Regions from separate parts of the Thioalkalivibrio sp. ALMg13-2 genome, predicted to be linked through region 2. Evidence: predicted binding sites of a transcription regulator. Region 2 holds the regulator's gene; the other holds the start of a gene.
What was found. The regulator sigma-54, encoded in region 2, starts transcription at its own class of promoters, with help from an activator protein. The targets are predictions, from matches to a motif close to TGGCANGNTNCNTGCTT.

Region 1: the regulator sigma-54 is predicted to act here: its motif matches at 6,325-6,341, upstream of glnA (glutamate--ammonia ligase).

Annotation. Positions count from the first base shown of each region.
Region 1 covers NZ_KB906100.1:269,486-284,664, forward strand. Annotated here, with positions in the region: gene F618_RS0101310 (sodium:solute symporter family protein) at 1-1,303, shown strand, start outside; gene F618_RS16520 (hypothetical protein) at 1,300-1,422, shown strand; gene F618_RS0101320 (aspartate carbamoyltransferase) at 1,410-2,492, shown strand; gene asnB (asparagine synthase (glutamine-hydrolyzing)) at 2,588-4,606, shown strand; gene glnA (glutamate--ammonia ligase) at 4,834-6,243, opposite strand; gene F618_RS0101335 (cation diffusion facilitator family transporter) at 6,463-7,716, opposite strand; gene glyQ (glycine--tRNA ligase subunit alpha) at 7,803-8,747, shown strand; gene glyS (glycine--tRNA ligase subunit beta) at 8,817-10,898, shown strand; gene F618_RS0101350 (1-acyl-sn-glycerol-3-phosphate acyltransferase) at 10,908-11,663, shown strand; gene F618_RS0101355 (hypothetical protein) at 11,653-12,294, shown strand; gene F618_RS0101360 (ThiF family adenylyltransferase) at 12,408-13,154, opposite strand; gene F618_RS0101365 (TatD family hydrolase) at 13,151-13,933, opposite strand; gene F618_RS0101370 (NADP(H)-dependent aldo-keto reductase) at 13,944-14,978, opposite strand; gene F618_RS0101375 (FIST C-terminal domain-containing protein) at 15,009-15,179, opposite strand, start outside.
Region 2 covers NZ_KB906107.1:77,991-93,169, reverse strand. Annotated here, with positions in the region: gene pilQ (type IV pilus secretin PilQ) at 1-1,864, shown strand, start outside; gene F618_RS0107385 (shikimate kinase) at 1,971-2,513, shown strand; gene F618_RS0107380 (nuclear transport factor 2 family protein) at 2,855-3,316, opposite strand; gene F618_RS0107375 (nuclear transport factor 2 family protein) at 3,292-3,702, opposite strand; gene F618_RS0107370 (PfkB family carbohydrate kinase) at 3,827-4,717, shown strand; gene F618_RS0107365 (HPr family phosphocarrier protein) at 4,769-5,038, opposite strand; gene F618_RS0107360 (PTS sugar transporter subunit IIA) at 5,010-5,435, opposite strand; gene rapZ (RNase adapter RapZ) at 5,487-6,359, opposite strand; gene hprK (HPr(Ser) kinase/phosphatase) at 6,367-7,398, opposite strand; gene F618_RS0107345 (PTS sugar transporter subunit IIA) at 7,447-7,914, opposite strand; gene hpf (ribosome hibernation-promoting factor, HPF/YfiA family) at 7,918-8,256, opposite strand; gene F618_RS0107335 (RNA polymerase factor sigma-54) at 8,273-9,757, opposite strand; gene lptB (LPS export ABC transporter ATP-binding protein) at 9,846-10,616, opposite strand; gene lptA (lipopolysaccharide transport periplasmic protein LptA) at 10,613-11,152, opposite strand; gene lptC (LPS export ABC transporter periplasmic protein LptC) at 11,133-11,714, opposite strand; gene F618_RS0107315 (HAD family hydrolase) at 11,711-12,250, opposite strand; gene F618_RS0107310 (KpsF/GutQ family sugar-phosphate isomerase) at 12,250-13,227, opposite strand; gene F618_RS0107305 (calcium/sodium antiporter) at 13,224-14,201, opposite strand; gene F618_RS0107300 (NAD-dependent epimerase/dehydratase family protein) at 14,259-15,179, opposite strand, start outside.

The sequences.
Region 1 (15,179 bases), on a different contig from region 2:
GCTGGCCACCGCCACCGCGATGGCCACCTGGGTCACCGCCAACACCACGATGACGGCCCCGCAGCTGGCGCTGCAATTGGGCGTCTGGGGCATGCTTGGCTACTCGCTGGGCGCCCTGGGCCTGATCCTGTTCGCGCCGCTGGCGCGGCGCATCCGCGAACTGATGCCCGAGGGCTTTACCTCCGGCGACTTCATCCGGCTGCGCTACGGCAAATTCACCTGGCGGGTGTTCCTGGTGGTGTCACTGATCTACGCCTTCGGCTGGCTGGTCTCGATGGCGATGGCCGGCGGTGTGCTGATCAACGCCCTGGCCGGCATCGACTACCGCGTGGGCATGACCGTGATTTTGACCGTCTGCGTGCTCTACACCCTGCTGGGCGGCCTGCGCGCGGTGATCGGGACCGACTTCATCCAGACCGTCATCATCATCGCCGGTGCGGCGTTCATCGCCTGGCTGACCATCGACAAGGTCGGCTTCGAGGCGATCCACTTCAACCTGATGGAAGAGCGCCCGGAGCTGCTGAACCTGCTGTTCCCGGCCGCGATCATGTTCCTGTTCAACAATCTGCTGTTTGGCGTCGGCGAGATCTTCCACTCCAATGTCTGGTGGTCGCGCGCCTTCGCCTTTGGCCGCAACGTGGGTTTCCGGGCCTACCTCTTTGGCGGCCTGCTGTGGCTGCCAATCCCGATCGTGGCCGGCTTCATCGCCCTGGCCACGCCAGCGCTGGGCCTCAACGTGCCCGCCGCGGACATGGTCGGGCCGCTGGTGGCCGCCGAGGTGCTGGGCCTGACCGGGGCGATCGTGGTGTTCATCGTGGTGTTCGCCGCGCTCGCCTCCAGTCTCGACTCGCTGCTGGCGGCCACCTCGGACCTGGTGACCCGCGACATCTACCGCGGCCACATCCGCCCGCAGGCCAGCGAACAGCACCAGTTCCACGCGACCAAGGTGATCGTGGTGCTTCTGGGCCTTGTGACCTGGCTGGCGGCCAGTTACCGCGGCGAGCTGCCGATCGTCGGCTCGCTGGCCGAGCTTCTGTACTTCACCGGCGCCTTCGTGGCCTCCGCGATCTGGCCGATCGTTGCCGGGCTGTACTGGCAGCGGGCGAACCCGCAGGGCGCGGCCTGGTCGATGATACTGGGGTCGGGCATTGGCCTGGCCAGCTACTTCCTGATTGGATTTTATGTGGCCGCGCTGGTCGGGGCCGCTGTCTCGCTGGCCGTGATGGTGCTGAGCACCTGGTTGATGCCGCGGCCATTCGACTGGGGCCGCCTGGCCCGTCCGGACGGCGAGGTGGTCGCATGACGATCTCCATTACAGCCCTGTCCGTGATCGTGATCATCGCCACACTGGTGGCGAGCCTGACCCCGATCCTGCTGATTGCCCTGTTTATCCGCGACTGGAAAAAAGGATGCCTCTGGTGAACTACACCGAAGATCCCCTGCACGTGCTCCACCCGAAAGACGGCGCCGCCGGTACCGACCGGCCGAAGGCGTTGCTGGCGGCGGTGGAGGAAGACCCGGACCCGCTTCTCAAGCTGGCGGCCTCGCATGTGGTCTCCAGCCAGCAGTTCTCGCGCGACGAGCTGCTGCAGCTGTTCCGCCTGGCGGCGCAGTACGAGACCACGCCGGCGCTGATGCACCTGCCGCTGGCGGGCAAGATCCTGATCAGCGCGTTCTACGAGCCGTCCACGCGCACGCGGCTGTCGTTCGAGAGTGCATGGCACCGCCTGGGCGGCTCGGTCATGTCGATTACCGATCCCAAGAGCACCGGTATTGCCAAGGGCGAATCGCTGGCGGACATCGCCGAGATGTTCAACAACTACGGTGATGTGCTGGTCCTGCGCTCCTCCGACGGCGAGGCCGCGCACAACATGCTGGAGAACCTGCGCATCCCGCTGGTGAACGCCGGCAACGGGATCGACGAACACCCGACCCAGGCGCTGGCGGACGTCTACGCCCTGGCCAAGTGGCGCCCGGAGCTGTTCACCGGCGAGGTGGCCCCGGAGCAGCGCATCAAGGTCGGCATCATCGGGGTGCCCTCGCGCATGCGCACGGTGCGCTCCCTGCTGCGCCTGTTGAGCCTGTTCCCGCAGGCGATCGACGAGATCGTGCTCGTCTCGCGCGAGGACGAGAATTTCGATCCGGGTCAGCGCGAGGAACTGGAAGAGGCCGGGATCTCGCTACGCGTGGTGCACGACCTGGACCCGGCTCTGCCGGATCTGGATGTCGTGTACATCAACGCGATCGCCTGGGTGGGTGACACCTTCGAGGCGATGGGCGAGGGGCTGAAGCTGGATCGCCACTCCCCGCTGAAGGAGGGCGCGGTGGTCCTGCATCCGCTGGCGCGAGGTGAAGAGCTGTCCACCGACCTCGATGCCACCCCGCACAACTGGTATTTCGCCCAGGCCCGCGGGGCCGTATTCGTGCGCATGGCGCTGCTGACCACGGTGGTACGCCGCATCAGCGCGGTGATGGATACCCCGGACGGCTGACGCCGCCTTTTAGTTGAACCGCGAGCGGCGTGGCGCGCCGGGCCTTCCCGGCCCGCGCCCCGCTCGCCCCGAACGGATAACCAAGGAGACATGCCATGTGTGGCATCGCAGGAATCTTTCACGCCGACCCGACCCGCAAGGTCGACCCGCAAACGCTGGTCAACATGGCCGCGATCCAGTATCACCGCGGCCCCGACGGCTTCGGTTACCGTACCCAGGATGACCGCGGTGTGGGCTTTTCCCATGCGCGTCTGTCGATTATCGACCTGGACGAGAACCGCGGCCGTCAGCCGTTCTGCATGGACAACGGCGAGATCATGACCGCGGTCAACGGCGAGCTGTACGACTACAAGCGCATCCGCACCGATCTCACCTCGCGCGGGGTGAAGTTCCGCACCAAGAGCGACTCCGAGATGGTCATGCACCTGTACCAGCGCGAAGGGCTGGAGGACGCGGTCAAGCATTTCCGTGGCGAGTTCGCGATCTCGCTGTACGACCGCAAGCACGACCGGCTGATCCTGATCCGCGACCGCTTCGGCATCAAGCCGCTGTACTTCACCGAGGCCAACGGCAGCTTCGTGTTTGGCTCCGAGCTGAAGGTGCTGTTCGCCAACCCCGATGTGCCGCGCCAGTTTTCCGATGACGGCCTCTACCACCAGCTGATGCAGACCATGGTGCCCGGCACCACCGCCTTCGAGGACATCCAGCAGGTGAAGCCCGGCCACATGGTGATCGTCGAGCGCGCCCACGGGAAGCTGAAGATCCGCCAGGAGAAGTACTGGGACATGGACTTCCCGCTGGCCTCCGAGCGCCCGCCCGAGAGCGAGACCGACGAGGCGTACTGGATCGAGGGCGTGCGCGACCAGCTCATGGAGGCGGTGCAGTTGCGCCTGGAGGCCGACGTGCCGGTCGCCTGTTACCTCTCCGGCGGGATCGACTCCTGCATCACCCTGGGGCTGGCCTCGGCCAGCCAGCAGGCGCCGGTCAAGGCCTTCACCATCGGCTTCGACAACGACGACTATGACGAGACCGCGATCGCCCGCGAGATGGCCGAGAGCGTGGGTGCCGACCAGGACATCATGACCCTGGACGCCAACCACCTCTACGACAACTTCGAAGAGGCCCTCTGGCACGCCGAGCGCACCATCTACAACACCCTGGGTGTCGCCAAGTTGCTGATGAGCCGCCACGTGAACAAGGCCGGCTACAAGGTCGTCGTCACCGGCGAGGGTTCGGACGAGCTGTTCGGCGGCTATCCGGCCTTCCGCCGCGACATGTTCCTGCACGGCCTGGATACCCTGCCGGAGGCCGACCGCCAGGCCTGGCAGCAGATGCTGAACGAGTCCAACGAGCTGGTCTCCGGTGCGATGCTGGCCGAGGACGAGGTCAACGACCCCGACTTCACGCAGATGATGGGCTTCACCCCGTCCTGCCTGCAGCCGTGGCTGGCCGCGGCCGACCACGTGCCGGGCCTGCTGCACCCGAAGCGCCGCGAGCGCATGCAGGACTACAAGCCGGGCAAGGCGATCGCCAACGCCCTGGATGACGACATGCTGGAAGGCCGGCATCCGCTGGACAAGGCTCAGTACGTCTGGATCAAGACCATGCTGGAGGGCCAGATCCTGACCTGGGGCGGCGACCGCATGGACATGGCCAATTCGATGGAGGCGCGCCCGCCGTTCCTCGATCACCACCTGGCCGAGTTCGCCGCCCACCTGCCGCCGACCATGCGCATCAAGGGCAAGACCGAGAAGTATGTGCTGCGCGAATCGATGAAGGGACTGCTTCCGAAGGTGCTCTACGAGCGCGAGAAGTTCGCCTTCATGGCGCCGCCCGCGCACACCGACCCGGTCAAGTGGGCGGCGATGAAGGCCCTGGCCGATCGCTATCTGTCCCCGGAGAAGGTCGCCGAGGCCGGGTTGCTGGACCCGGAGGGCGTGCGTCAGGTGTTCGAGCTGCACGAGTCCGAGGACACGCCGGCCGCCACCCAGGTTCAGCTGGACGCGGTGATCAACCACATGATCGGGGTCCAGGTGCTGCACGACAAGTTCGTCGCCACCGACATCCCGGCGCTGGCGCGGCAAAAGGCCGAGGAGTTCGGCTGGCACGCCTGATCACGGGTGCAAGCCTCGAGTGACCCAGAAGGCCCCGCGGACCTTGGTCCGCGGGGCCTTTTTCGTTCTTGCCAACAGGGCCGGTCGGGGTCTCGATGGGGGTGAGCGCCCTCATCCGTTGCTGGTTGCGCACGGATCGTGCGCGACCGCCACAAAAAAGCCGCCCGCGGCCAGGGGCCGGGGGCGGCTGATGGCTTCGCGGCCCCGAGGGGCCGGAAGCGGCGGCCTTACAGGCTGTAGTACATGTCGAACTCGATCGGATGGGTGGTCATGCGCATCTGCGTGACGTCTTCCATCTTCAGGTCGATGTAGGCATCGATCATGTCGTCGGTGAACACGCCACCCTGGGTCAGGTATTCGCGATCCTGGTTCAGGGCTTCCAGCGCCTGGTCCAGCGAATGGCAGACCTGCGGAATGCCCTTCTCTTCTTCCGGCGGCAGGTCGTAGAGGTTCTTGTCCATCGCGTCGCCCGGGTGGATCTTGTTCTGGATGCCGTCCAGGCCGGCCATCAGCATCGCCGCGAAGGCGAGATACGGGTTGGCGGTGGAGTCCGGGAAGCGCAGCTCGACGCGACGGCCCTTCGGGTTCATGACGAACGGGATACGCAGCGAGGCGGAGCGGTTGCGGGCGGAGTAGGCCAGCATGACCGGTGCCTCGAAGCCCGGCACCAGACGCTTGTAGCTGTTGGTGGACGGGTTGGTGAAGGCATTCAGCGAGCGGGCGTGCTTGATGATCCCGCCGATGTAGTACAGCGCGGTCTCGGACAGGCCGCCGTACAGGTCACCGGAGAACAGATTCTTGCCGTCCTTGGACAGTGACTGGTGCACGTGCATGCCGGAACCGTTGTCACCAACGATCGGCTTGGGCATGAAGGTCGCGGTCTTGCCGTGGACGTGGGCCACGTTCTGGATCACGTACTTCAGGATCTGCACCTCGTCGGCCTTCTGCGTCAGGGTCGCGGGACCCACGCCAATCTCGCACTGGCCGGCGGTCGCCACCTCGTGGTGGTGCACCTCGGTCTCGAGGCCCATCTCGGTCATCACTTCGCACATGGTGGAGCGGATGTCGTGCAGGCTGTCGACCGGCGGGACCGGGAAGTAGCCGCCCTTCACGCCCGGGCGGTGACCGATGTTGCCGTCCTCGTAGACGCGCTCGGAGTTCCAGGAGGCCTCCTGGGAATCCACGCGGCAGTAGGAGCCGGACAGGGTGCTGCCCCACTTCACGTCGTCAAAGATGAAGAACTCGTTCTCCGGGCCGAACAGCGCGGTGTCGGCGATGCCGGTGCTCTGCAGGTAGGCCTCGGCGCGGCGCGCCAGGGAGCGCGGGCAGCGGTCGTAGCCCTGCATGGTGGCCGGTTCGACCACGTCGCAGCGGATATTCATGGTCATGTCTTCGAAAAACGGATCGAGGACCGCGGACTCGGCGTCCGGCATCAGGATCATGTCGGACTCGTTGATTCCCTTCCAGCCGGCGATCGACGAGCCGTCGAACATCTTGCCTTCCTCGAAGGTCTCTTCGTCGATGTCGTGGGCCGGCACGGTCACATGCTGTTCCTTGCCCTTGGAGTCGGTAAAACGGAAGTCGATGAAGCGAACTTCCTTTTCCTTGATCTGGTTCAGCACGTCGGCTGCGGACATGGGGATCTCCTTGGTCTTTACTTGAGTCTTCAAAGGTGGCCGGCCGGCCCGTCGGGCGCTTGCGCGGCGTCGCGGTTCATTATGCAGGCATCATGCCATCCGGTCCTGTTTGGCCCGGGCGCGCGAAAAACGGGCACCCGGGGCGCCCCGCCGCATCCTGGATGCACCAATCTGGTGCCTCATCTGCACAACTTTTGTGCGCATCGTGGTGGTCCGCACCTAATGAGTGCAGGGCCGATAGAGTAGCGTGACCTCGCCCAGCATGTCGCCTACCCCGGGATGGCGGTGCAGTCGGTCGGCCAGGGCCTGGGTGCGGGCCTCGAGGTCTGCCGGCGCGGCTGCCCCGTCAAGGCGCAGGGTCAGCGTCACGTGTACCCGACCGCCGAGATAATGCAGCGACAGGTGCTCCACCGCATCCAGCTCCGGGGCGTCCGCCCAGGCCTCGCGCAGCGCCTCCACCAGCGTCGGGCGCAGCGGCAGCATGGAACTCCGGGCCTGTTCCGCGTCGTTTTCCGGGTCCACGTGCACGGTGATGTCGTTCACGCGGTCATGTGCATCGGTCACCGCGTGGAACACCGCATCGGCAATCCGATGGCCCTCGGAGACCGAGATCATCGGCGCGACCTGGATATGCACGTCCACGACGACTTCGCTGCCGTGGCGGCGCGTGCGTAGCATGTGCGCATCCTTGACCCCGGGCACATCCATGATCGTGCGGTGGATGCGTTCGACCTTCTCCGGCTCCAGGGCCGTATCGATCAGCTCCGCCGCGCTGCGCACGATCAGGCGCCCGGCGATATGCAGGATGAACAGCGCCACGATCAGCGCCGCCAGGGCATCCGCCCACGGGAACCCGGCCACCGCAGCGGCCACCCCGGCCAGCACGAACAGCGACGAGATCGCATCCGTGCGGTGATGCCAGGCGTTGGCATCCAGCATCCGCGACTTCAGGCGCTTCGCCACCCGGTGGGTGTACTGATACAGGCCTTCCTTGGCCACCAGGGTCAGCAGGGCAAAGGCGATCGCCATGTTTGCGGGGCCGGTCATGGCCTCGGGCTCGACCAGGCGGTTGCCGGCAGCCCAGGCAATCGCCAGACCTGCGAGCGCCAGAAAGACCCCGACGATCACCGTGGCCAGGGTCTCGATCCGCGCGTGACCGTAGGGGTGTTCCTGATCGGGGGAGGCGGCGGCCTTGCTCGCCGCGAACAGCACCACCCCGTCGGTGATCAGGTCCGACAGGGTATGCACGCCGTCCGCCACCAGGGCCTGCGAGTTCAGCAGCCAGCCACTGACGAGCTGCGCCACGGCGAGGAAGCTGTTCACGGCCGCGCCCACCAACGTGACCCGGCGGGTATCACGATAGCGCTGGCCGCTCTCCGGCGTGATCGAAGGTCCGGAATTGGCGAGGGGGTCGCTCAGGGCCACTCTCCCGAACAGAATCAGGGCCCCAGTATGGGCGCGCTTTGGCTGCATGCAAAACGCCCGCGCCAACGCGAGCGGTGGCCGTGGCCGAAGCCGGGCCGATATACTGTCGGCTTTGCCCTGACCCGGGATCCCGCATGTCGCAAGAACGCACCCCGCCCAGCAGCAGCCCGACCTTCCAGGACCTGATCCGCCGCCTGCAGGACTACTGGAACGATCATGGCTGCGTGGTCCTGCAGCCCTACGACATGGAGATGGGCGCGGGGACCTTCCATCCGGCGACCTTCCTGCGCTCCATCGGGCCGGAGCCGTGGCGCGCGGCCTACGTGCAGCCGAGCCGCCGCCCGACCGACGGGCGCTACGGCGACAACCCCAACCGTCTGCAGCACTACTACCAGTTCCAGGTCCTGCTGAAACCCTCGCCGCCGGACATCCAGGCGCTCTACCTGGGCTCGCTGGAGGCGCTCGGGTTCGACACCCTGACCCACGATGTGCGCTTCGTCGAGGACAACTGGGAGTCCCCGACGCTGGGCGCCTGGGGGCTGGGCTGGGAGGTCTGGCTCAACGGCATGGAGGTGACCCAGTTCACCTACTTCCAGCAGGTGGGCGGGCTCGACTGCCACCCGGTCTCCGGCGAGATCACCTACGGCCTCGAGCGCCTGGCGATGTACCTGCAGGGTGTGGAGAGCGTCTACGACCTGGTCTGGACCAACGGCCCGGACGGCCGCGCGATCACCTACGGCGACGTCTACCACCAGAACGAGGTGGAGCAGTCCACCTACAACTTCGAGCATGCCGACCGCGACGCCCTGTTCGCCGCCTTCGACCAGCACGCGACCGAGAGCGATCGCATGATTGAGCTGGGCCTGCCCCTGCCGGCCTACGAGCAGATGCTGCGCGCCTCGCACAGCTTCAATCTGCTGGATGCGCGCGGCGCGATCTCGGTCACCGAGCGCCAGCGCTATATCCTGCGCGTGCGCGAGCTGTCGCGGAACGTCGCCCGGAAATACTACGAGTCGCGCGAGGCCCTGGGCTTCCCGCTGTGTGCCGAAGACGACGCGAACAAGCCCGACGCCGCCTGAATCCCGCAATCCCGCGCCGGCCGGCCCCCTGGGTCGCGCGGCGCGTACTGGACCCAACCTGGACCCGACATGGCCGAAGCCCGCGAACTCCTGATCGAACTTGGCACCGAGGAGCTGCCCCCGACCGCCCTAGCGCGCCTGCGCGACGCCCTGGCCGAGGGCCTGACCACCCGCCTGCGCGAGGCCGGGCTGGAGCCGGGCGAGCCCGAGGCCTTCGCCACCCCGCGGCGCCTGGCCGTGTTGTTCCCGAGCGTACCCGCGCGCCAGCCGGACCAGCTGCAGGAGCGCCGCGGCCCGGCGGTGGCCGCGGCCTTCGACGATGCCGGCGAGCCGACCAAGGCCGTGCTGGGCTTTGCCCGATCCTGTGGCGTCGAGGTCGAGCGCCTGGAGCGCGAGACCACCGACAAGGGCGAATACCTGGTGTTTCGCCAGCTGCAGCCGGGGCGCGCCCTCGGCGAACTGCTGCCGGAGATGCTGGAGGCCGCGCTGGACGCCCTGCCCACACCCAAGCGCATGCGCTGGGGCAGCAGCCGTACCGAGTTCGTGCGGCCCGCACACTGGCTGGTCGTACTGCACGGGCCCGAGGTGCTGGAGATGACCGTGCTGGAACAAACAGCGGGTCGGAAGACCCACGGCCACCGCTTCCATCAGCCCGGCGCCCTGGAGCTCAAGCGCGGGAACGACTACGCCGAGCGGCTGCGTCGCCCGGGGTTTGTCGAGCCGTCTTTCGAGGCGCGCCGCGAGCGCATCCTCGAGCAGGTCCACGAGCAGGCGAAGGCCCTGGGCGGGCGCGCGCTGGTGGATGCGGACCTGCTGGACGAGGTGACCGCGCTGGTCGAGTGGCCGGTGGCGCTGACCGGCGGCTTCGACCCGCGCTTCCTGGATGTCCCGCAGGAGGCGCTGATCTCCACCATGCAGGACAACCAGAAATACTTCCCGGTGGTCGACGAGGCCGGCCGCATGCAGCCGCACTTCATCGTGATCAGCAACATCGAATCGCGTGATCCGCATGCGGTGCGCGACGGCAACGAGCGCGTGTTGCGCCCGCGCTTCGCGGATGCCGAGTTCTTCTGGCAGCAGGACCGCAAGAAGCGCCTGGAGGAACGCCTGGAGGCGCTGGACTCGGTCGTGTTCGAGAAGCGCCTGGGCACGCTGCGCGACAAGTCCATGCGGCTGGAGGCCCTGATGCAGCGCCTGGCCGGGCTGATGGGCCTCGACGCACCCCTCGCTGCGCGCGCCGCACGTCTGGCCAAGTGCGACCTGGTCACCCAGATGGTGTTCGAGTTCACCGAGTTGCAGGGCACCATGGGGCGTTACTACGCCCTGCACGACCGCGAGGACGAGACCGTCGCCGCCGCGATCGAGCAGCACTACTGGCCGCGCCAGTCCGGCTCCGAGCTGCCGGACGCCCCGCTCGCCCAGGCGCTGGCGCTGGCCGATCGTCTCGACACCCTGGTCGGCATATTCGCCATCGGCAAGCAGCCCAGTGGCACCAAGGACCCGTTCGCCCTGCGCCGCGCCGCGCTGGGGCTGGTGCGCATCCTGGTCGAGCGCGAACTGCCGCTGGCCTTGACCCCCTTGCTGCAGGCCGCCGCCGAACCCATCCGCGAACGCGTGCCGGAGGCCGATCAGGCCGTGGAACCGGTACGCGAGTACATCCTCGAGCGCCTGCGCGGGTACCTGCTGGAACAGGGGCAGGCGCACGAGACTATCGAGGCAGTGGCTGCGGTCGCGCCGGATGCCCCGCTGGATTTCGTGCGCCGCGTGCGCGCGGTCAGCCTGTTCCGCGAGCGCCCGGAGGCCGAGGCCCTGGCCGCCGCGAACAAGCGGATCCACAACCTGCTGCGCAAGGCCGGCGAGGAGGCCGAGGCGGAACTCGATCCGGAGGCCCTGGCGCTGGACGAGGAGCGTCAGCTGTACCAGGGCCTGCAGGCCGTGCGTCCGGGGGTCGAGCAGGCGGTGGCCGACGGTGACTACCTGCATGCCCTCGGCGAACTGGCAGGCCTGCGAGATCGGGTGGACACCTTTTTCGACCAGGTGATGGTGATGGCCGAGGACGCCGCAGAGCGGCGCAACCGCCTGGCCCTGCTGCGTGAACTGCGTCGCGCGTTCGAGACCGTGGCCGACATCGGCCGCCTGGCGACGGGGTAGGGCCGGGCGATGCTGCCCCTGATCCGAGGTCTGCTGTTCCAGCTGGGGCTCGTTGGCTCCATCCTGGTCTTCGGGCTGCTGGTACCGCCGCTGATCTGGCCGTTTTCCCGCCCCGTCCGCTACCGTGTCCTGACCCTGTGGGGCCGGTTCAACGTCTGGTGGCTGCGTGTCAGTTGCGGCATCGATTACCGGGTGCACGGGCGCGAGCACATCGACCCCTCGCGCCCGCATGTGGTGCTGTCCAAGCACCAGTCGGCCTGGGAGACGGTGGCCTTCGTCGCGATCTTTCCCATGCAGACCTGGGTGCTCAAGCGTGAACTGATGCGGATTCCCCTGTTCGGCTGGACGTTGTCCATGCTCGATCCGGTACCGATTGATCGCGAGGGCGGACGCCAGGCCCTGGAGAACCTGGTGGCCGAAGGCAAGCAGCGCCTGGACCAGGGCCGCTGGGTGATCGTGTTTCCCGAGGGCACGCGCGTGGCCCCGGGCGAACACGGGCGCTACCGTCAGGGCGGCGCGATGCTCGCAGTGCGCACCGGCTACCCGGTCCTGCCGGTGGCGCTGAACAGCGGGAGCTTCTGGCCGAAAAAGGGCCTGCGGCGCTATCCCGGCACCGTCGAGGTAGTGATCGGGGCGCCGATCGAGACCGCCGGTCGCAAGCCGGTCGAGGTGCTGTCCGAGGCCGAGAGCTGGATCGAGACCACCATGACCGAGATCGAACCTCGCCCCGCCACCCTGTCGACGGAGAAGCCCGATGGCCAGTGAACCCCTGATCAGCGCCCCATTGGTCGAACTGCGTGACCGGACCATCTACCGGATCGGCGATTCGGAACCGGCCGTGTGGCTGATCGACGACCTCGAGCTCGGCGGCATCCTGGTGAACGCGCCGATCTATTCGGAATCGCTCCTGGAGGCGCTCCGGGCCATCAGCAAGCCCGCGTACCTGTTCCTGCCCAGCCGGCATGGGGCGCAGGATCTGGATGCCTGGCGCGCTGCGGGACTGGAGACCCTCACGTTCGAGGCCGAGGCCCCGGCGATCCGCGCAGCGGGCGGCGAGATCGATATCGCCTTCAACCGCAAGCAGCGCCTGTCGCGCACCATCGACTTCCTGCCGATGGCCGGCGTAACCGATGGCACCTGTGCACTGCGCCTGAAGAATCTGCCCGGCGTGGTCTTCTTCGGCCCTGCCCTGGCCCCGGGCGCGGACGGCTGGCCCACGCTGATCCAGAACCCTGAGGATCATTCCTTCGAGGCACGCCTGTTCGGTGCCCTCGGAGTGAAGGATCTGAAGTTTGCCTACGCCTTCTGCGACCGCTTTGATCCCGCCACTACGCAGTTCGGCCCGGACGCTGACCAGCACATCCAGGCCCGCATCGAGGCCGTGTTCGACGACTAGGGTTGGGTGCCCGCGGCCTGGCGCGGCTGAGGGGTGTCCCTCGCCGATTGCCGCGGCGCGTTGCGCCTCGCAATGACCAGTTGGCCCGTTTCTCCGGCGCGGATTCGTGCGCGTCAGGCGCGGGTGATCAGGGTCTGGATCACGTGGCCGGCGGCGGTCAGGCCGAAGATCGCGGGCAGATAGGAGATGGTGCCGTTGACCGAGCGCGGGCGCCCGCCGTCGCCGACCGGCCGGTGCTCCGTGCCCTTGCGCGGCTGCTCGATGGAGAACACCACGGGGTAGTCGAGATGCGCGCCCAGGCGCCGCAGCCGCTTGCGCATCTGCCGCGCGAGCGGGCACACGCGGGTCTCGGTCAGCGGCCCTACGCGCACGGCCGTCGGGTCGATGCGCCCACCTGCGCCCATGCTCGAGATCACGGCCTGCCCGCGGGCCTGGGCGGTCGCGACCAGCGCGGCCTTGCAGACAATGGAGTCGATCGCGTCCAGCACGAAGTCGGCATCCTCGGGGACCAGGTCGCCGATGGTGTCGGGCTGGAGGAAGTCCTGGCGAATGATGACCTCGATGTCGGGATCGATGTCGCGGATGCGGTTCGCCATGATCTCGGTCTTGGGCCGGTCCACGGTGGAGCGCAGCGCGACGAGCTGGCGGTTCAGGTTGGAGGCCCCGACCACGTCGTGATCGGCGAGGGTCATGCGTCCGACCCCGGCCCGCGCGATCGCCTCGGCCGCGTAGCTGCCCACACCGCCCAGTCCGGCGATGAAGACATGCCGATCGCGCAGGCGCGCGGTGACGTCATGCCCCAGCAGCAGATCCGTGCGTTCGGTAAAGGGATTGTGCGGGGCGTCGGCGGGCGAGCTCATGCAGCGGAACCGGTCGGGAGCCGGAGGACCCGGCGTGCGTTTTGTGACGTGATTATAGCCATCTCGGCCGGATCCATGTCTCGCAGGGCCGCGAGCTGGCGGTTGACCTCGGCGGTCATGGCCGGTTCGTTGCGCTCGCCCTGGTGTCCGGCCAGCGGTTGGTCCGGGGCGTCCGTCTCCACCACCAGCGCCTGCAGCGGTGCGTCGCGCACCACGCGGTGCAGTTTCTTTGCGCGCTCGTAGGTCACGGGTCCGCCGATCCCGAGTGCAAAGCCGAGATCCGCCGCCTGCCGAGCCTGCTGCGGACTCCCGATGAAGGCATGCAGGATGCCGCTGATGCCGGGGTACTGGCGCAGGCCCTTCAGGACCTCGTCGAGCGCGCGTCGGCTGTGGATGATCACCGGCAGATCGCGCTCCCGGGCGATGGCCAGTTGCCGCGTATAGAACCGCCACTGACGGTCCCAGTCGAGCTCCTGGTGGTAGCCGTCCAGTCCGATCTCGCCGACGGCGACGGTCTCCGGGTGCGCGTCCAGCCAGGGCTCCAGCGCGTCGAGGTCGTCATCGGCATGGTCCTGCAGGAAGATTGGGTGCAGACCGTAGGCGATATGCAGACCATCGTAGTGTCGGTGCAGGGCGTCCAGATCCGGCCAGCGGGCACGCGTGACGCCGGGCAGGACCAGCTCCTGCACGCCGGCGGCGCGGGCCCGGTCCAGCACCGCCGGGCGGTCCGGATCGAACGCGTCGAGGTCCAGGTGGACGTGCGTATCGATCAGGTGCAACGGATCCGACCTACGGACAGGGGTAGGTATAGCGGGCGTGGATCGCCTCGATGGCTTCCAGCACGGCGTCGGACAGGGTGATGTCGACGGTGGCGATGTTCTCGCGCAGCTGTTCCATGGTGGTCGCGCCGACCAGGTTGCTGGTCACGAACGGTTGCTGGTTGACGAAGGCCAGTGCCAGCTGGGTTGGCGTCAGCCCATGTTCGGCGGCGAGCCTGGTGTACTCGGCGGTCGCGGCCAGGCCGGATTCGTTGCTGTAGCGCTGGAAGCGCTCGAACAGGGTCAGGCGGGCACCTGCCGGCTTGGCGCCATCCAGGTACTTGCCGGAGAGCATGCCGAAGGCCAGCGGCGAGTAGGCCAGGAGGCCGGCGTCCTCGCGGATGGCCATCTCGGCCAGGCCCGCCTCGAAACTGCGGTTGAGCAGGTTGTAGGGGTTCTGGATGGAGACAATGCGCTCGGACAGGCCGCGGTCATGTGCGCGGATCCATTCCATGAAGCCCCACGGGGTCTCGTTGGAGATGCCGATGGTCCGCACCCGGCCGCTGTCGACCATGGCCTTCATGGCGGCGGCGGTCTCCTCGATCGGCGTGGCGTTATCGTCGGGCTTGTGGCTGTAACCGAGCTGGCCGAAGAAGTTGGTCGCGCGCGCCGGCCAGTGGACCTGGTAGAGGTCCAGATAGTCGGTCTGCAGCCGCTTGAGACTGTCGCTCAGGGCCTGCTCGATGTGCTCGCGGTTCAGCTGGGGGCCGCCGCGCAGGTAGTCGATCATGCCGGGGCCGGCGACCTTGCTGGCCAGCACGACCTGTTCGCGATTCTGGCGCTGCGCCAGCCAGTTGCCAATGTAGGTCTCGGTCAGGCCCTGGGTGTCTTCGCGCGGCGGCACCGGATACATCTCGGCGGCGTCGATGAAGTTCACGCCCTGCCCCAGCGCGTAGTCGAGCTGCTCGTGCGCCTCGGCCTCGGTGTTCTGCTCGCCCCAGGTCATGGTGCCCAGGCCGATCAGGCTGACTTCGATATCGGTACGTCCCAGCTTGCGGTACTGCATGCCTTCTCCCGGGGTGTGGTGGAGTGCGTTTCAGGTGAACAGGGTCAGGACCCCGGTGTAGCCGTACAGGCGGTTGGCGAAGATCTCGCCATTGGCGAAGAAGCCGACCAGGGGTACGTCCCCCAGTCCCTTTTGCACGATAGCCAACTCCGCGCCTTCCTGCCCGAACTGGTGGCGTCCGCGCCCGACACAGGAGACGTA
Region 2 (15,179 bases):
TGTCGGCAATGCATTGCCGCGGCGCGAGACGGACCTGAATGTGGGCCCGGTGCTGCGGGCGAGCACGGTCGAGGCGGGCAACCGCACCCGCGTGGTGCTGAACCTGACTCAGGCCTCCGAGTACCAGACTCGAGTCGAGGGCAATAATCTCATCCTTACGCTGGGCCGCGGGGTTTCCGAGGCGGATGCACGCACCCAGCAGGTCGTGGATCGTGCGGGTGAACCCGCCGCCACGACCCGCAGCGCCCGTCCCATGGAGATCACGGGTATCGATTTCCGGCGGGGCAGCGAGGGCGAAGGTCGCGTCGAGGTGGATCTCTCCCGCTCTGGTGCCGAGATTAACGTTCGCGAGCAGGCCGGCCGCATCGAGATGACCTTCCCGCGCGCGATGGTCGACGAGTCGCTGGAACGTCGCCTCGACGTGGTCGATTTCGCCACCCCGGTGCATACCATCGACACCGTCGCCGAACGCAATCGTGTACGCATGGAGATCGAGGCGCGCGGCGAGTACGAGATCATTTCCTACCAGAGTGATCGCCAGTTCGTCCTCGAGGTCGCCCCGATTTCCGAGGCCGAACGCCAGGCGCGCGCACGGGAGGAAGAGGAGTACGCCGGCGAGCGCCTGTCCCTGAATTTCCAGGACATCGAGGTGCGCTCCGTTCTGCAGTTGCTGGCGGATTTCACCGATCTGAACATCGTGGTGAGTGACACGGTGGGTGGCAACATCACCCTGCGCCTGAACAACGTCCCCTGGGACCAGGCGCTGGATATCATCCTGCGTGCCCGCGGGCTCGACAAGCGAATGGACGGCAATGTCCTGTACGTCGCCCCCAGCGAGGAGATCGCGGCGCGTGAACGCCTGGAGATGGAAGCCGAGCGTGACCGCCAGGAGCTGGAGCCCCTGCGCACGGAGTTCGTGCAGATCAATTTCGCCCAGGCCGAGCAGATCGCGTCCCTGATTCGGGGCGGTGATGGAGGCGAATTCCTCTCGGAGCGTGGCAGCATCACCATCGACACGCGCACCAACACCCTCCTGGTGCAGGATACCCAGAGCCGGATCGAGGACGTCCGTCGCCTGGTCTCCACACTGGATGTCCCGGTGCAGCAGGTCCTGATCGAGACCCGCATTGTGATCGCTGAAGATACCTTCAACCGTGAGCTGGGTGCGCGTTTTGGCATTAGTGCGACCCGGGGGAGCGATCGACGTACCTCAGCGGGCCTGTCCGGATCGCTGGAGGGCTCCGACAGTGCACTGGGTACCAGCCCCGGAGATATGGGTGGCCTTGCCATTGGCGATCGGCTGAACAGCTCGCTGCCGGCCGGTGGCAATGCCGGGCAGGCAGGGCTGAGCATCCTGCGCAGTGGCGTGTTGCTCGACCTGGAACTGTCCGCGCTGCAGGTGGAAGGTCGCGGCGAGATCATCTCCAGCCCGCGTGTGATCACCGCCAATGGCCAGACGGCGACGATCAAGCAGGGTGAAGAGATCCCGTTCCAGGAAGCCACTGCATCCGGCGCGACTTCGACCCAGTTCATCGAGGCCGTACTGTCGACGGAAGTGACGCCGCAGATCACGCCGAACGGCAACGTGATCCTCGACATCAAGGTGACAAAGGACGAGCCCAGCCAGCGTGTGATCCTTGGGGTGCCGGGGATCAACAAGCGCGAGGTGGAGACCCAGGTCTTCGTGGGCAACGGCGAGACCGTGGTCCTGGGCGGTGTGTACGAGATCGACAGCCGCACCAACCTCGAGAAGGTGCCGTTCTTCGGGGATATTCCGTTCCTCGGAAACCTGTTCCGCAATCGCTCCACGGAGAATACCAAAGCGGAATTGTTGATCTTTGTGACGCCGCGCGTACTCGACTGAGCGCAAGGTGTAGCGTAGGGGATTGCCCCCCGATGGGTTCGATCTCGAAAGCCGGGGCTTGTCCCCGGCTTTTCTTTGGGGGGCCCAGCCAGTAGCCTTGGCGCCCATGCAGAACATCGTACTGGTAGGCCCGATGGGGGCCGGCAAGAGCACAATCGGGCGCGGCCTAGCGGGGCTGCTGCGTCGGCCGTTCTTCGATACCGATCAGGAGATCCAGCGGCGTACCGGCGTGGATATCCCGACCATTTTCGAGTTCGAGGGCGAGGGTGGTTTTCGCAAGCGCGAGACGGCGATGCTGGAGTCGCTCCTGCAACAGGAGGGCGCGGTGATTGCCACCGGCGGGGGGATTGTCGAACGCCCGGAGAACCGGGAACAGCTGCGCGATCAGTTCGTGATCTACCTGCGGGTGCCGGTAGAGGAGCAGTTCCGGCGGACTCGCCGCAACCGCAAGCGCCCGCTGATCGCGGAGGCGGCGGACCCGAAGGCCCGCCTTCAGGAGTTGTTCGCGGTCCGCGATCCGCTCTATCAGGAGGTCGCGGACCTTACGCTGGAGGGCAAGGGGCGGCGGGTGCGCGATGCGGTCAAGGGGGTATGCGCGGCGCTGCAGGTGCAGCGCCCGGATCTTTGCCAGCCGCGCTCCGAAGGCTAGTTGGTAACCATTAAGCGCACGAAGACACCAAGCAAGGGCGCGAGTCATCCACAGTGGCTGGTTGCGGCCCCATGCGTGATTCTAATGGGGTCAACGGGCAGGGAGAGGAGCTGAGCCCCGCTAATTTTTCGAACGCCCGGTGTCGGTGGTCATGAGGTTTTCTTGAACCGTAGAGGACCCGGATCGCGAGCACCGTCAGGTTATTGAGGGGGCGGCCCGGATTCGCGGCGTTCGAAGATCCTTTTGCCACTTAAATCGCTTCCCCATGACTGATGTGCTCAGTGGTGCCTTCGCTTTGGACCTTCTTCCTTCGCGCGCTTCGTGGTCGATCCCATTGCTCGTCAGTGGCGGGTGTTGCCGCCGCCATCGGGGACAAACATGCCGTCCTGCGATGGCGGTGAGCGGCGCCCGTGCGACGCATGGTGAAACAGCAGGCGCCAGCCCGTGTCCAGCCAGCGCCAGGTCTGGCTGATCAGGATCGTCCCGGTGGGCGCGACGTCGCCCGGTCGCGTGATCGCCTCCTCGATGACCAGGCTGATGATCTCCCCGGTCTCGTGGCGCCCCACGATCTTCGGTTCGATCCCGATATTCAGTTCACGCGCGAAGACCAGTAGCCAGCTCTCCATCACCTCCGCCACGCCCCGGTGGGCGCGCGGGCTGCCCGGGTGGATGCAGACGATGTCGGGACGCTCGCCCCACAGGCGCATCATCTGTTCGATATCGGCGGCACGAAAGGCGGCGTAATACGCCTCGACGCAGCGATCGGCATCCGTCGCCATCAGTGCACGCCCCCGGTGGGCCATTCCGGCGTGGGTTCCGGGTCCGGGCTGGCGTGGTGGAGCACCATGCGCCAGCTTTCCCCATCGTGGCGGTAGCCATTGGTCGCCAGCATGACGCCGCGCCGTTCACCCTGGACATACAGGTTTTCGCGCAATACGTGGAGGACGAGGTCTTCGCCCGGGATGGCGGTCACCTGGGTCCGGTGTACGACCACCCCGCGCATCCCCGGCAGGATGTCGTCCCAGCTTTCCAGGATGATGTCCGTTCCCTGCAGGCGCTCGCCCCCTGGGTGGATGCAGACACACTCGGCACTGTCGTGCCAGATTTCGCGCATGCCTTGTGCATCGCCTGCCTGAAAGGCCGCGTAAAAGGCGGCTTCGGCGGATTCGGGAGAAGGGAACGTGGCCATACCGGTCGGGGCCTCCTGAGACAGAGGGGGTATTGTCGCAGGAGCATCCGCGGATGACGAATGTGCGAGATGACGTAATGGGCGCGACCCGCCAGAATGGCGCTCCTTCATCACGGGAGCCCGTATGGCACGTATCCTCGCGACTGGCATTGTCACGCTCGACCACACCCTCGATGTTGCAGCCTTCCCGGCCGAGGACGACGAGGTCCGGGCGCTCGCCAGCACCACCCAGCCCGGAGGCAACGCGACCAACACCGCAACGATCCTGGCGCAGTTCGGCCACCGCCCGGGCCTGGCCGCGGTCATCGCCGAGGGTGCGGCCGGGGATGCCTTGAGCGAGTCCCTGGAGGAGCGCGGACTGGATATTCGTCACTGCGTACGCCGGCCCGGAGCGACGCCGACCTCCCATATTCTTCGTTCCAGGGAGACGGGCAGTCGCACCATCGTCCATCATCGCGACCTGCCCGAACTCGGGGTGGAGGATCTCGCGGGCGTACCCTGGCCGGAATATGACTGGCTGCACTTCGAGGGGCGTAACCCGGAGGCCCTTGCGTCCATCCTGCGCGCGGTGCGCGAGAGCATCTTTGACCAGCCGGTGTCGCTGGAGCTGGAGAAGCCCCGGCCGGGGCTCGACGCATGCCTGGACTATGCCGATGTCCTGATGCTCTCGCGCGACTGGGCCGCGAGCGTGGCGGGCACTCCCGAGGCTGCGCTGCAGCAGCTTTCCGAGCGCTTTCCTGATCGCATCCTGACCGTGACCGCCGGGGGCGAAGGGGCCTGGATGGCCGTGCGGGGCGCGATCCACCATTGTGAAGCGACGCCCGGACTGCGGGTGGTCGACAGCGTGGGGGCAGGGGATACCTTCAATGCCGGGTTGATCCACGCGCTGGTCTCCGGGGAGCCCCCGGAGCAGGCTTTGACGGCCGCTGTGCGCCTGGCGGAGCGCAAGCTCGAGCAGGTCGGCCTGGACGGGCTGGGTAACGCGGCCTCCGACCCGGGAGCGTGGCCCGGATAGCCCCCGCAGGGGGATGGTGGTTGTTGACCGGTGCGGGCGGGACTCGGAGGTTCAGGCCTCTTCGCCGAAACGATCGGCAACCAACTCTGCGAGTGCATCCAGCGCCTCCGGCGCATCCTTGCCTTCGGCCTCGATGGTGATCTCGCTGCCCTGGGCGGCGGCCAGCATCATCACGCCCATGATGCTCTTGCCATTCACCTCCTGCTGGTTGCGGGAGACGGAGACGTCCGCGGCGAACTTGCTGGCCAGGCTGACGAACTTGGCCGCGGCGCGCGCGTGCATCCCCAGGCGATTAACGATGGGGACTACGCGCTGCGGCATCGCTGCACTCCTGATCGCAGAGGAGAATCCCGTCATGGCCGCCCGAAAGGGCCTTGTTGACCAGTTCGGTCAGGGGGAGGTGTTGATAGTTGAGCACGCGGATCAGCATCGGCAGGTTGGCGCCGGCGATCACGCGGGCATTTGCACCCCGGGCGACGCGAATTGCCACGTTGGAAGGCGTGGAGCCAAACATGTCGGTCAGAACGAGCACCCCCGAGCCGCTGTCGAGGGTCGCCAGGCGCTCGCGGGCGCGGGCCAGGACCTCGTCGGGGTCGTCGTTCTGGGACATCGCCATGGACTCGCAGTCCTCGGGCAGGCCCCCGAGCATGCTCTGCGCGGTCTGCAGCAGGGTATCGCCCAGGTTTTGATGCGTGATCAGAATGAGACCAACGCCCATGGATCTGCTCCGATTGCGGGTTCCAGAAGGCCCTCGTCCCGCGTCCAGTGGTTACTGTTTCCCCAGCTCGCGGTGACGGGTGCTAACAGTAACATGTTCCCGATCCCGCCACGCCTCCGCAAGCCGCTCCACCAGATACACCGAGCGGTGTTGCCCGCCGGTACAGCCGATGGAGACGGTTACGTAGCTGCGGTGATCGTCTAGCAGGCGCGGCAGCCACTGGGACAGGAATCCCTGGATGCTGTCGAACATGGCCGCGACCTCCGCGTGCCGCTCAAGGAACTCGCACACGGGCGGGTCGCGACCGGTCAGGGCGGCCAGATCGCTTTCGTAGTGCGGATTGGGCAAGCAGCGCACGTCGAACACGAAGTCGGAATCCAGAGGCGCGCCGTGTTTGAAGCCGAAAGACTGGAATTGCAGGGATAGCTCGTGTTCTCCGCGCTCGCCTATGCGGTCGCGCAGGGTGCGGGCCAGATCGTGCATCGACAGGCGCGAGGTGTCGACCGTCAGGTCGGCCTCCGCCGCCACATGGCCCAGCCACTCGCGCTCGCGGTCGATGGCCTCGACCAGTGGCACGCCGTCGCGCGCCAGCGGGTGGCGCCGGCGGGTCAGATGGTAGCGCCGCAGCAGCACCTCGCTGGCCGCCTGCAGGAACAGGACCTCCACCTGCACCCCGTCCGCCCGTAGTTGCGCCAGGAGACCGGAGAACCCTTCCAGGGCCTCCAGGCCGCTGCGCACATCCACGCCCACGGCCAGGTGGCGGTCGGTCTCGGTGTCGTAGTGGCCCTGCCGGACCTGATCGATCAGGTCCGGCAGCAGCGGCAGCGGGAGGTTGTCGACGCAGAAGTAGCCGGCATCCTCCAGGGTGTGCAGGGCCACGGTCTTGCCGGACCCGGACAGGCCACTGACGATTAGCAGGCGCATGGCCGATTCAGCCCTCCGGGTCCGGGTTGGGGACCGTAGTGGCGGGCACCGCGCGATGGTAGGGCGGCTCCTCCGTCTCGCCGCTCATCTGGCGGCGCTGGCGTGCGCGCAGGTCGTCGCCAGCGATATAGCCCTGCATGTGCAGCATGTGGTTGCGCACGGCCGCCTCGATCATGACCGCGATGTTGCGCCCCGGCGCGATCGGCAGGCTGATCAAGGGGACGCGCAGGCCGAGGATATCGATCTCGCCGCGGCGCCCGTTCAGCCGGTCATCGGGGACCGGCGAGGGTTCGCCATGATCGCGCAGGTCGATGATCAGGCGCAGGTACTTGCCGCCCTTGATCGCGGAATCGCCGTACATGGCGCGGATGTTGAGCACCCCAAGACCGCGCACCTCGAGCAGGTCCTGGAGCAGGGCCGGGCAGTGGCCGCGCACGATATCGGGCGCAATGCGCGCGAACTCGGGGGCATCGTCGGCGATCAGGCGATGCCCGCGCGAGATCAGTTCCAGTGCGACCTCGCTCTTGCCGACGCTGGAGGCGCCGCTGATCAGCACCCCGATCCCGAGGATCTCCATGAACACGCCGTGGCGCACCTCGAAATGAGCCAGGCGCTGCTGCAGGAAATAGCGCAGAAGCGAGATGATCTCGTGACTGCTGGTGCTGGAGCACAGGATCAGCGGCAGCGCCTCCTGCGGGGCGTCGGGCATCTCCGAGAACGGACAGGTGTCCTCGGCGAAGATCACCGCGGTGGTCCCAGTGCGGGCCATCTCCAGGATCAGGTCGTTGCACTGGGTGGCGCTGAGGCTGGAGATGTAGCGTGCCTCGAAGTCGCCGATGATCTGGATGCGGTTGGGCCGGATCAGGTTGAGATGGCCGGCCAGCGGCAAGTCGTCCCCGTCGTCGCCGACCAGCTTGCGGTCGGGTGCTGCATGTTCGCCGTGTACGAAGCGAAGATCCAGGCGGTTTCCCATGGCCTGGATCAGGCTTTCCACGTTGATGTCGCGGGCGATCCCGCCTTCTCCCAGCGCCTCGTTCATGGCAGACGCTGCGCGCCGGAATCGCGGCTGGAGGCGGGTTCCACGGGCTTAGTCCTCGCTGAAGCGGCGCACGAGTTCCTGTTCCAGGGCCGCCGCGTCCCCGGCCCGGCGCAGCGCTCCGATGGTGTCTGGCTGAGACAGGCCGCGGGCGAGCTGGGCCAGCAGGTCGAGATGGTCGCCGGTGGCGGCCTCCGGGACCAGCAGTGCGATCAGGATATCGACCGGCTCGTGATCCATGGCGTCGAAGTCGACGCCCTTTTCCAGGCGCAGCACGGCCACGCGCGGCGCCTCGAGATCGGCCAGGCGGCCATGGGGAATCGCAACCCCATGGCCGAGACCGGTGGATCCGAGTTTTTCGCGCGCGGACAAGGCCTCGAAGATCGCGTTGCTCCCCGGTCCCGTGCCGTCACCTCCGCCGGCGAGGAGGTCCGCCAGGGCCTCCAGGGCCCGTTTCTGGCTGGAGCACTCGGGTTGCAGGCCAATGCGCTCGGAGGTGATCAACTCGGCAATCGTCATGGATCAGGAGGCCTGCTCGCGGTTGCGCTGGGCACCTTCGGCGCGGTGGTGGTCCTTGACCTTTTCCTTGTGCTTGATCAGCTGACGGTCGACTTTGTCGATCAGCGCGTCGATCGCGGCATACATGTCCTCGTGAGAGGCCTCGGCGTGGATGTGATTGCCGCTGACCTGGAGATTGGCTTCGGCCTGGTTGTGCTGATTCCGGGTCTTCTCGTGGGTCAGCACGACGTGGACGTCGATGACCTTGTCGAAGTGGCGCTCCAGCTTCGCGAACTTCTCGTTGACGTAGTCGCGCAGGGCGTCGGTGATGTCCACGTGGTGGCCGGTCAGGTTGATCTGCATGGTCAGGACTCCTTGGTTACTTGCTGCCGGTGGGCATCGAGGCCATCTGCCGGCGTTCGCTGGATGAAGGGATGTGCATCGCCTCGCGGTACTTGGCCACGGTGCGGCGCGCTACGTTGATGCCCCGGTCCGACAGGACCTGGGCGAGCCGGGCATCGCTGAGCGGCTTGTTCGGGGGTTCGTCGCCAATCAATTCGCGAATCATGGCACGGATGGCGGTGGCGGAACACTCGCCGCCATCGTTCGTGCCGACATGGCTGGAGAAGAAATACTTGAACTCGAAGACCCCGCGCGGGGTGTGCATGTATTTCTGCGTGGTAACCCGCGAGATGGTCGATTCGTGCATCTCCAGGGTCTCGGCAATGTCGCGCAGGATCAATGGCTGCATCGCGACGTCGCCATGCTCGAGAAAGCCCTGCTGGCGGTGGACGATCGCCTCGGCGACCCGCAGCAGGGTGTCGTTGCGGCTGTGCAGGCTCTTCAGGAACCAGCGTGCCTCCTGCAGCTGATCACGCATAAAGGCGCTGTCGCGGGCATCCGAGACCTGGCGCACCATGCCGGCGTAGAGGTCGTTGATGCGGATACGCGGTGCGATCTCCGGGTTTAGATCCACGCGCCAGCCCTCGGTGGTGTGGCGCACGTAGACATCCGGGACCACGTATTCCGAGGTGGCGGAGCTGATCTGTGCGCCGGGGCGCGGGTTCAGGGTGCGGATCAGGTCCAGTGCGCGGGCCAGTTCGTCCGGGTCGCGTACGCCGGACTGGCGCTGCAGGGCCTTGTAGTCGCGCTTGCCCAGGCTGTCCATGCCGTGTTCCAGGATCGCCCGTGCGGCCTCGCGGGCCGGGGCGTCCGGGGCCAGTTCGCGTAGCTGGATCTCCAGGCACTCCCGCAGGTTGCGCGCGCCGACCCCCAGCGGGTCGCATTGCTGAATCCAGTGGAGCACTGCCTCGACCTCGTCGACGCCGACGGTTTCATCCTCGCCTCGGCTGATGGTCTCGGCCAGGGTTTCCAGGTCACCCTCGAGATAGCCGTCGGGGCTGATGGCGTCGATCAGGGCCGCCCCGATGCGCTGGTCGCGCGGTGTCAGATGGCTCAGATGCAGCTGCCACAGCAGATGATCCTGCAGGCCCTCACCGTCGTCGTCGCTGGTGTTTTCCAGCGGGTCGCGGTCATCCACGCCCTTGTTGGGCGTCGGGGCCGGCTCGTAGATGTCGTCCCAGCGGCTGTCGGTCGTCAGTTCCTCGGGGATCACGTCGTCGCTGGTGGTGGTGGCCTCCATGCGATCGCCTTCCACCAGCTCGCCGTCCTGGTTCAGGCGCTCGGTGTCGGCCTCGGCATCTTCGTCCTCGACCTGTTCGAGCATGGGGTTGCTCTCCAGCGCCTGCTGGATCTCCACCTGGAGCTCGAGCGTGGACAGCTGCAACAGGCGGATCGCCTGCTGCAGTTGCGGGGTCATGGTCAGCGTCTGACCCAGCTGCAGATTCAGGCCGGGTTTCAGCATCGGGTATGCGGGGCGAGGGTTGGCATTGATGGAATCTTAAAGCCTGCCTTGTGGTTTGTGCACCGACCGGGCCGCATATGGGGCGCTTTCACAGGCGGAAGTTCTCGCCGAGATAGACCCGGCGCACCTGGGGATCGGCCAGCAGCTCGTCCGGTGTCCCGGCGGCCAGCAGGCGGCCTTCGCTTAGAATATAGGCCCTGTGGCAGATGCCGAGGGTCTCGCGCACGTTGTGATCGGAGATCAGTACGCCGATGCCGCGCTGGGCGAGATGCCGAATCACGTCCTGGATGTCGCCGACCGAGATCGGATCCACCCCGGCGAAGGGCTCGTCCAGACAGATGAAGCGCGGATCCCCGGCCAGGGCGCGGGCGATCTCGGCGCGGCGGCGTTCGCCGCCGGACAGCGCGATGCCCGGGCTGTGGCGCACGGTCTCGAGCTGGAACTCCTCGATCAGCGCATCGCCAATGCGCCGGCGCTCGTGGCGATCGAGTCCGGGGCGCAGCTCGAGCACGGCCTGCAGGTTGTCCCACACGCTCAGGCGGCGAAAGATCGAGGCCTCCTGCGGCAGGTAGCCGAGGCCGGCGCGCGCGCGCACGTGGATGGGCGCGCGGGTGATGTCGCGCGCGCCCAGGGTGATGCGCCCGGCATTGGGGCGGATCAGCCCGACCAGGCTGTAGAAGCAGGTGGTCTTGCCGGCCCCGTTCGGGCCCAGCAGGCCGACCACCTCGCCGGGCGCGAGGTCGACGTCCACCTGGTCCAGCACCGTGCGCTGGCCGTAGCGCTTGGTCAGCTCGCGTCCGATCAGGCGGTCGTTGGTTTGTGCCGGTGTGGCGGATGGGCTGGGGGCGGTGGCGTTCATTCGTCGTCGCGCGGCTGGATGGTGATGCGCACGCGCTCGCTGTCGCCTTCGCCGCGTTCGGCCTCGATCACGTCGGTCGTCAGGTCGTAGGTGATGCGCTTGCCGCGCGCCTCCTCGCTGGTGGTGATCACATGGGCCTGGTCGGTGAGGATCATGCGGTCCTCGTTCAGCAGGTAGTCGATGCGCAGGGCGGTGGCAATGCGCATCTCTCCGGTTTCCGGATCGGGTGATTCCAGGCGTGCCGGCTCGCCGTGGGCCTCCATTTCATAGGGGCGGCGATCGCGGGTGCGCACGTAGACCTTGTCGGCCTCCAGGGTCATGTCGCCGCGGATCACGATCACGTCGCCGGTGTAGGTCCCCAGCCCCTGGCGTTCGTCCATCTCCGCGCGGTCGGCAGTGATCTCCACCGGCAGCGCCGGGCCCGAGCCCTGCTGGGCGAACGCGGGCGTGGCCAGCAGCACGAGCAGCAGGAGCGCCGCCACGCGGGCACCCGGTTGGCCCGGACGGTGGCGAAGGCTATGGGGATTCGGGGTCATGCGCGGGATCCTCCTCGCTCGTCTCGCTGTAGAGCGAGTACACGTCATGGAACAACTCTATGGTATCCCCTCGCGAGTCCACGCGCAGACCGGTGCCGCGCTGGAACAGGCCCGGCTGGTTCAGGGTGGAAAGGGCATCCGAAGTGGCGACCATGGTGTCGGTGGCGACGCGAACATCCCGCGAATCGATGAGGGTCTCTACGCGTTCGCCGCGGGGCGGCTGTACGCCGTGGGTGGGGCCCACCAGGTCCAGGGTCGCGGCGGCCGGTTGATGCAGCGCGGCCGGGGCGGTCCAGCGCCATTCGATACCGCCCTCGGCGAACAGGTCGAGGTCCGGGTCGTCCACCCATTGGGGGCCGTCACGGCCGAACTCGCGCAGGCGGGTGCCGCGCAGACGATGGCTCAGTTCGCCGTCGTCGCCGGTGGCATGCAGGGTGAAGCCGTCAATCTGCAGCGTGACCTCGCCCTCGGGCGGGCTTACCTCGGCCTGCGCCAGGGGCGCGGTCGCGAATGCGAGCATGGCCAGGGTCCATCCGACTTGGCGGCGAGTCCTTTGGCTCATCCGTTCAGGTAGGTCTCGAACAGCGCGTCGAGCCGGCCCTGCGCGGCCAGCAGGCCTTCGCAGGTCTCGCGCACGGCCCCGCGCCCGCCATGGGCCTCGGTCACCCACTGGGCATGCTGGCGCACTAGCGGGTGGGCGTCACCGACCGCGATCCCGAGCCCGACCCGCTGCATCGCTGGAAGATCCACGATGTCGTCGCCCATGAAGGCCGCTTCGGCGGGGTCGTGACCGGTGCGCTGCAGCAGTTCGTGCAGGGCCTCGCCCTTGTCGCGGCGGCCCTGGATCAGATGCTCCACGCCCAGGTCGCGCATGCGGTGCTCGACGACCCCGGAGGTGCGCCCGGTCAGGATGGCGATCTCGATCCCGCCGTCCAGGGCCAGACGGATACCGTGGCCGTCGCGGCTGTTGAACGCCTTGTACTGCTCGCCGCCGTCGCCGAGGAACAGGCTGCCGTCGGTCAGCACGCCGTCCACGTCCAGGACCAGCAGGCGCACGGCCTGCTGGTGGGTGCGCAGAGTGGTGGCATCCAGGTTCATCAGGCCACCCCGGCGCGCAGCAGGTCGTGCATGTTGATCACGCCCACCAGGCGGTTTTCGGCGTCGGTGACGGGCAGGGCGTTGATGCGCCGGCTCTCCATGGCCTCCAGGGCCTCCACCGCCAGCCAGTCGGGCTGCGCGGTGTGGCCGCCGGTGGTCATGGCCTCGCCGATGGTCAGGCCGTCCAGGCTGTGCCCGGCGTCCAGGGTGCGGCGCAGGTCGCCATCGGTGAACACGCCCTGGATGCGATCGTCACCGTCGGTGATGATCACCAGCCCTAGACCCTTGCGGGTGATCTCGAACAGGGCGTCCTTGAGTGGGGCGTCCGGGGTGATGCGCGGGATCGCGCCTCCGGTATGCATGATGTCGGCGACATGCACCAGCAGGCGCCGGCCAAGGCGACCGCCGGGGTGCGAGCGGGCAAAGTCGTTGGCGGTAAAGCCGCGTGCGTCCAGCACCGCGACGGCCAGGGCATCGCCCATCGCCAACGCCGCGGTGGTGCTGGAGGTGGGGGCCAGGCCCAGCGGGCAGGCCTCGCGTTCGACGCTGACATCCAGGTGTACGGTGGCATCCGCGCCGAGGCGCGATCCGGGGTTGCCGGTCATCGCGATCAGCGGTACGCCCAGGCGCCGGATCAGCGGCAGGATGGTGATGATCTCGTCGGTCTCGCCGGAGTTCGACAGCGCGATGACCACGTCCTCGCGGGTGATCATGCCGAGATCGCCGTGACTGGCCTCGCCCGGGTGCACGAAGAAGGCCGGTGTGCCGGTGGAGGCCAGGGTCGCGGCCAGCTTGCTGCCGATGTGCCCGGACTTGCCCATGCCGGTGACGATCACGCGGCCCTTGCACGCGAGGATGCAGCGACAGGCTTCGAGGAAGCGGTCGTCGATGCGCTGGGCGAGGTTGCGTACGGCCTCGGCCTCGTCATTGAGGACGGCCAGGGCGAGGTTGCGGGTGGTTTCGGGGTTGAAGTTCATGCGGTAGCCGTGATTCCCAAATAGACAAGGTAGCTTGCGAAGGCGATGAGGAGAAGGGCGCCCTGCCAGCGCCGGATCTGTCCGCGGTGGCCCAGCGCGATCAGGAACAGGGCCACGGTCAATGCCAGCATCACCGGATAGTCGCGCGTCAGCGCATCGGCGTCGATTGCCAGCGGCGCGATCAGGGCCGGAACGGCCAGTACCGCGAGCAGGTTGAACAGATTGGAGCCGACCACGTTCCCGATCGCCAGCCCGGCCTCGCGGCGGAAGGCGGCGACCACCGAGGTGGCCAGCTCGGGCAAGCTGGTGCCCACCGCAACGATGGTCAGGCCGATGATCAGGTCGCTGATCCCCAGTTGCTCGGCGATCTCGACCGCGCCCCAGACCAGGGCCTGGCTGCTGGCCAGAAGGAACAGCAGTCCGAAGACCAGCCAGGCGATGGTGGGGGCGAGGCGGCTGCCCTCCGGGATCGTCTCGACCATGCCGCGCACCACCTCGGGGGTGTCGTCATGTGGGGCCGGCCGGGCGCGCCGCGCACTGACGGCCATCCAGACGGTGAATGCGACCAGTCCAGCCAGCAACCCGAGGCCTTCCAGTCGACCCAGTTCGCCGTCCACCAGCAGGAGCAGCACGCCGAAGCTGACCAGCAGGAGAATCGGCAGTTCGCGCCGGACCATGCCGCGCCCGATCGCCAGCGGCGCGACCAGGGCCGCGGCGCCGAGCACCAGCGCGATATTGGCGATGTTGGAGCCGATGGCGTTGCCCACCGCCAGCCCCGGGTTGCCCTGCAGGCTGGCGAGGATCGAGACCACGATCTCCGGGGCCGAGGTCCCGAAGGCGACGATGGTCAGGCCGATGATCAGCGGGCTGACGCCCAGACCGCGGGCCAGGGCCGAGGCGCCGAACACGAAGCGGTCGGCGCTCCAGGTCAGCAGGATCAGCCCGCCGATGATGGCGACAACGGGTAGCACCATGGACAGTCAGGTCCGGCGAGGGTCAGGCCCGCGATTGTAGCCGATCGGGTTGCGGTTTCAGCGGCGCAGGCGCTCCAGACACTCGGCGGTCGCCACCTGCGGTGTCCAGCCGAGCTGCTCGCGGGCGCGGGTGCAGTCCAGTACCAGCGGGCCGTCCAGCCCGCGGACCCAGCCGGGGTCCCCGGCGCGGGCGGTCAGCCGCCAGGCCAGCGGGTGCAGGGTGCGGATCAGCCGCAGTGGCACCGGGATCCCCCAGCGCCGCTGGTAGCGCGCCATCGCCCGTAGCGACCAGGCAGGTTCGGCCCCCAGGTTGAAGATCCCCGCGGTGCGAGTTGTGATGCTGCGCACGATCGCGGCGGCGGCATCGTCCTCCCACAGGATCTGCACTGGCTGTTCGCCCCCGGCGGGATACAGCCGCCCGCGGGCGATCTGCAGCAACAGCGGGTGGGCGTTCGGGCCGACGATCGCGGGCGGGCGCAGGAGGGTCACCTGGCACTCGGGGTATTCCCGGGCGAGCGCGAGCAGGGCCTGCTCCACGGCGACCTTGTCTTCGGCATAGGGGAAGCGCGGCCGGGTGGGATGGTCCTCGCGGAGCGGCTGCGGGCTGTCCGGCCAGGGGCCGTAGACCGCCGCGCTGGACAGAAACACGATGTGGCGTACACCGGCGGTCACCGCCGCGTGGAACACCCGCTGGCTCAGGGCGACATTCTGCTGGCGGACCCAGGTTCGGTCATGCCGGCGGCGTCCCCCGTGACCGCCCATCAACTGAAAGGCCAGGTGCACCAGGGTGTCCACCCCGGCCAGGTCGTCCGGCTGGAGCTGCGCCAGGTCGAGTACCCGGGCCTCGATAACGGTGCCGTTTTCGGGGGGAGGCAGCGCCGGCGCGGCCCGGTCCAGAGCGAGGATGTGTTCAATCGTCGGCGCGCGTGCCAGGGCGGGCAGCAGGACTTGCCCCAGGCGCCCGGCGGCGCCGGTCAC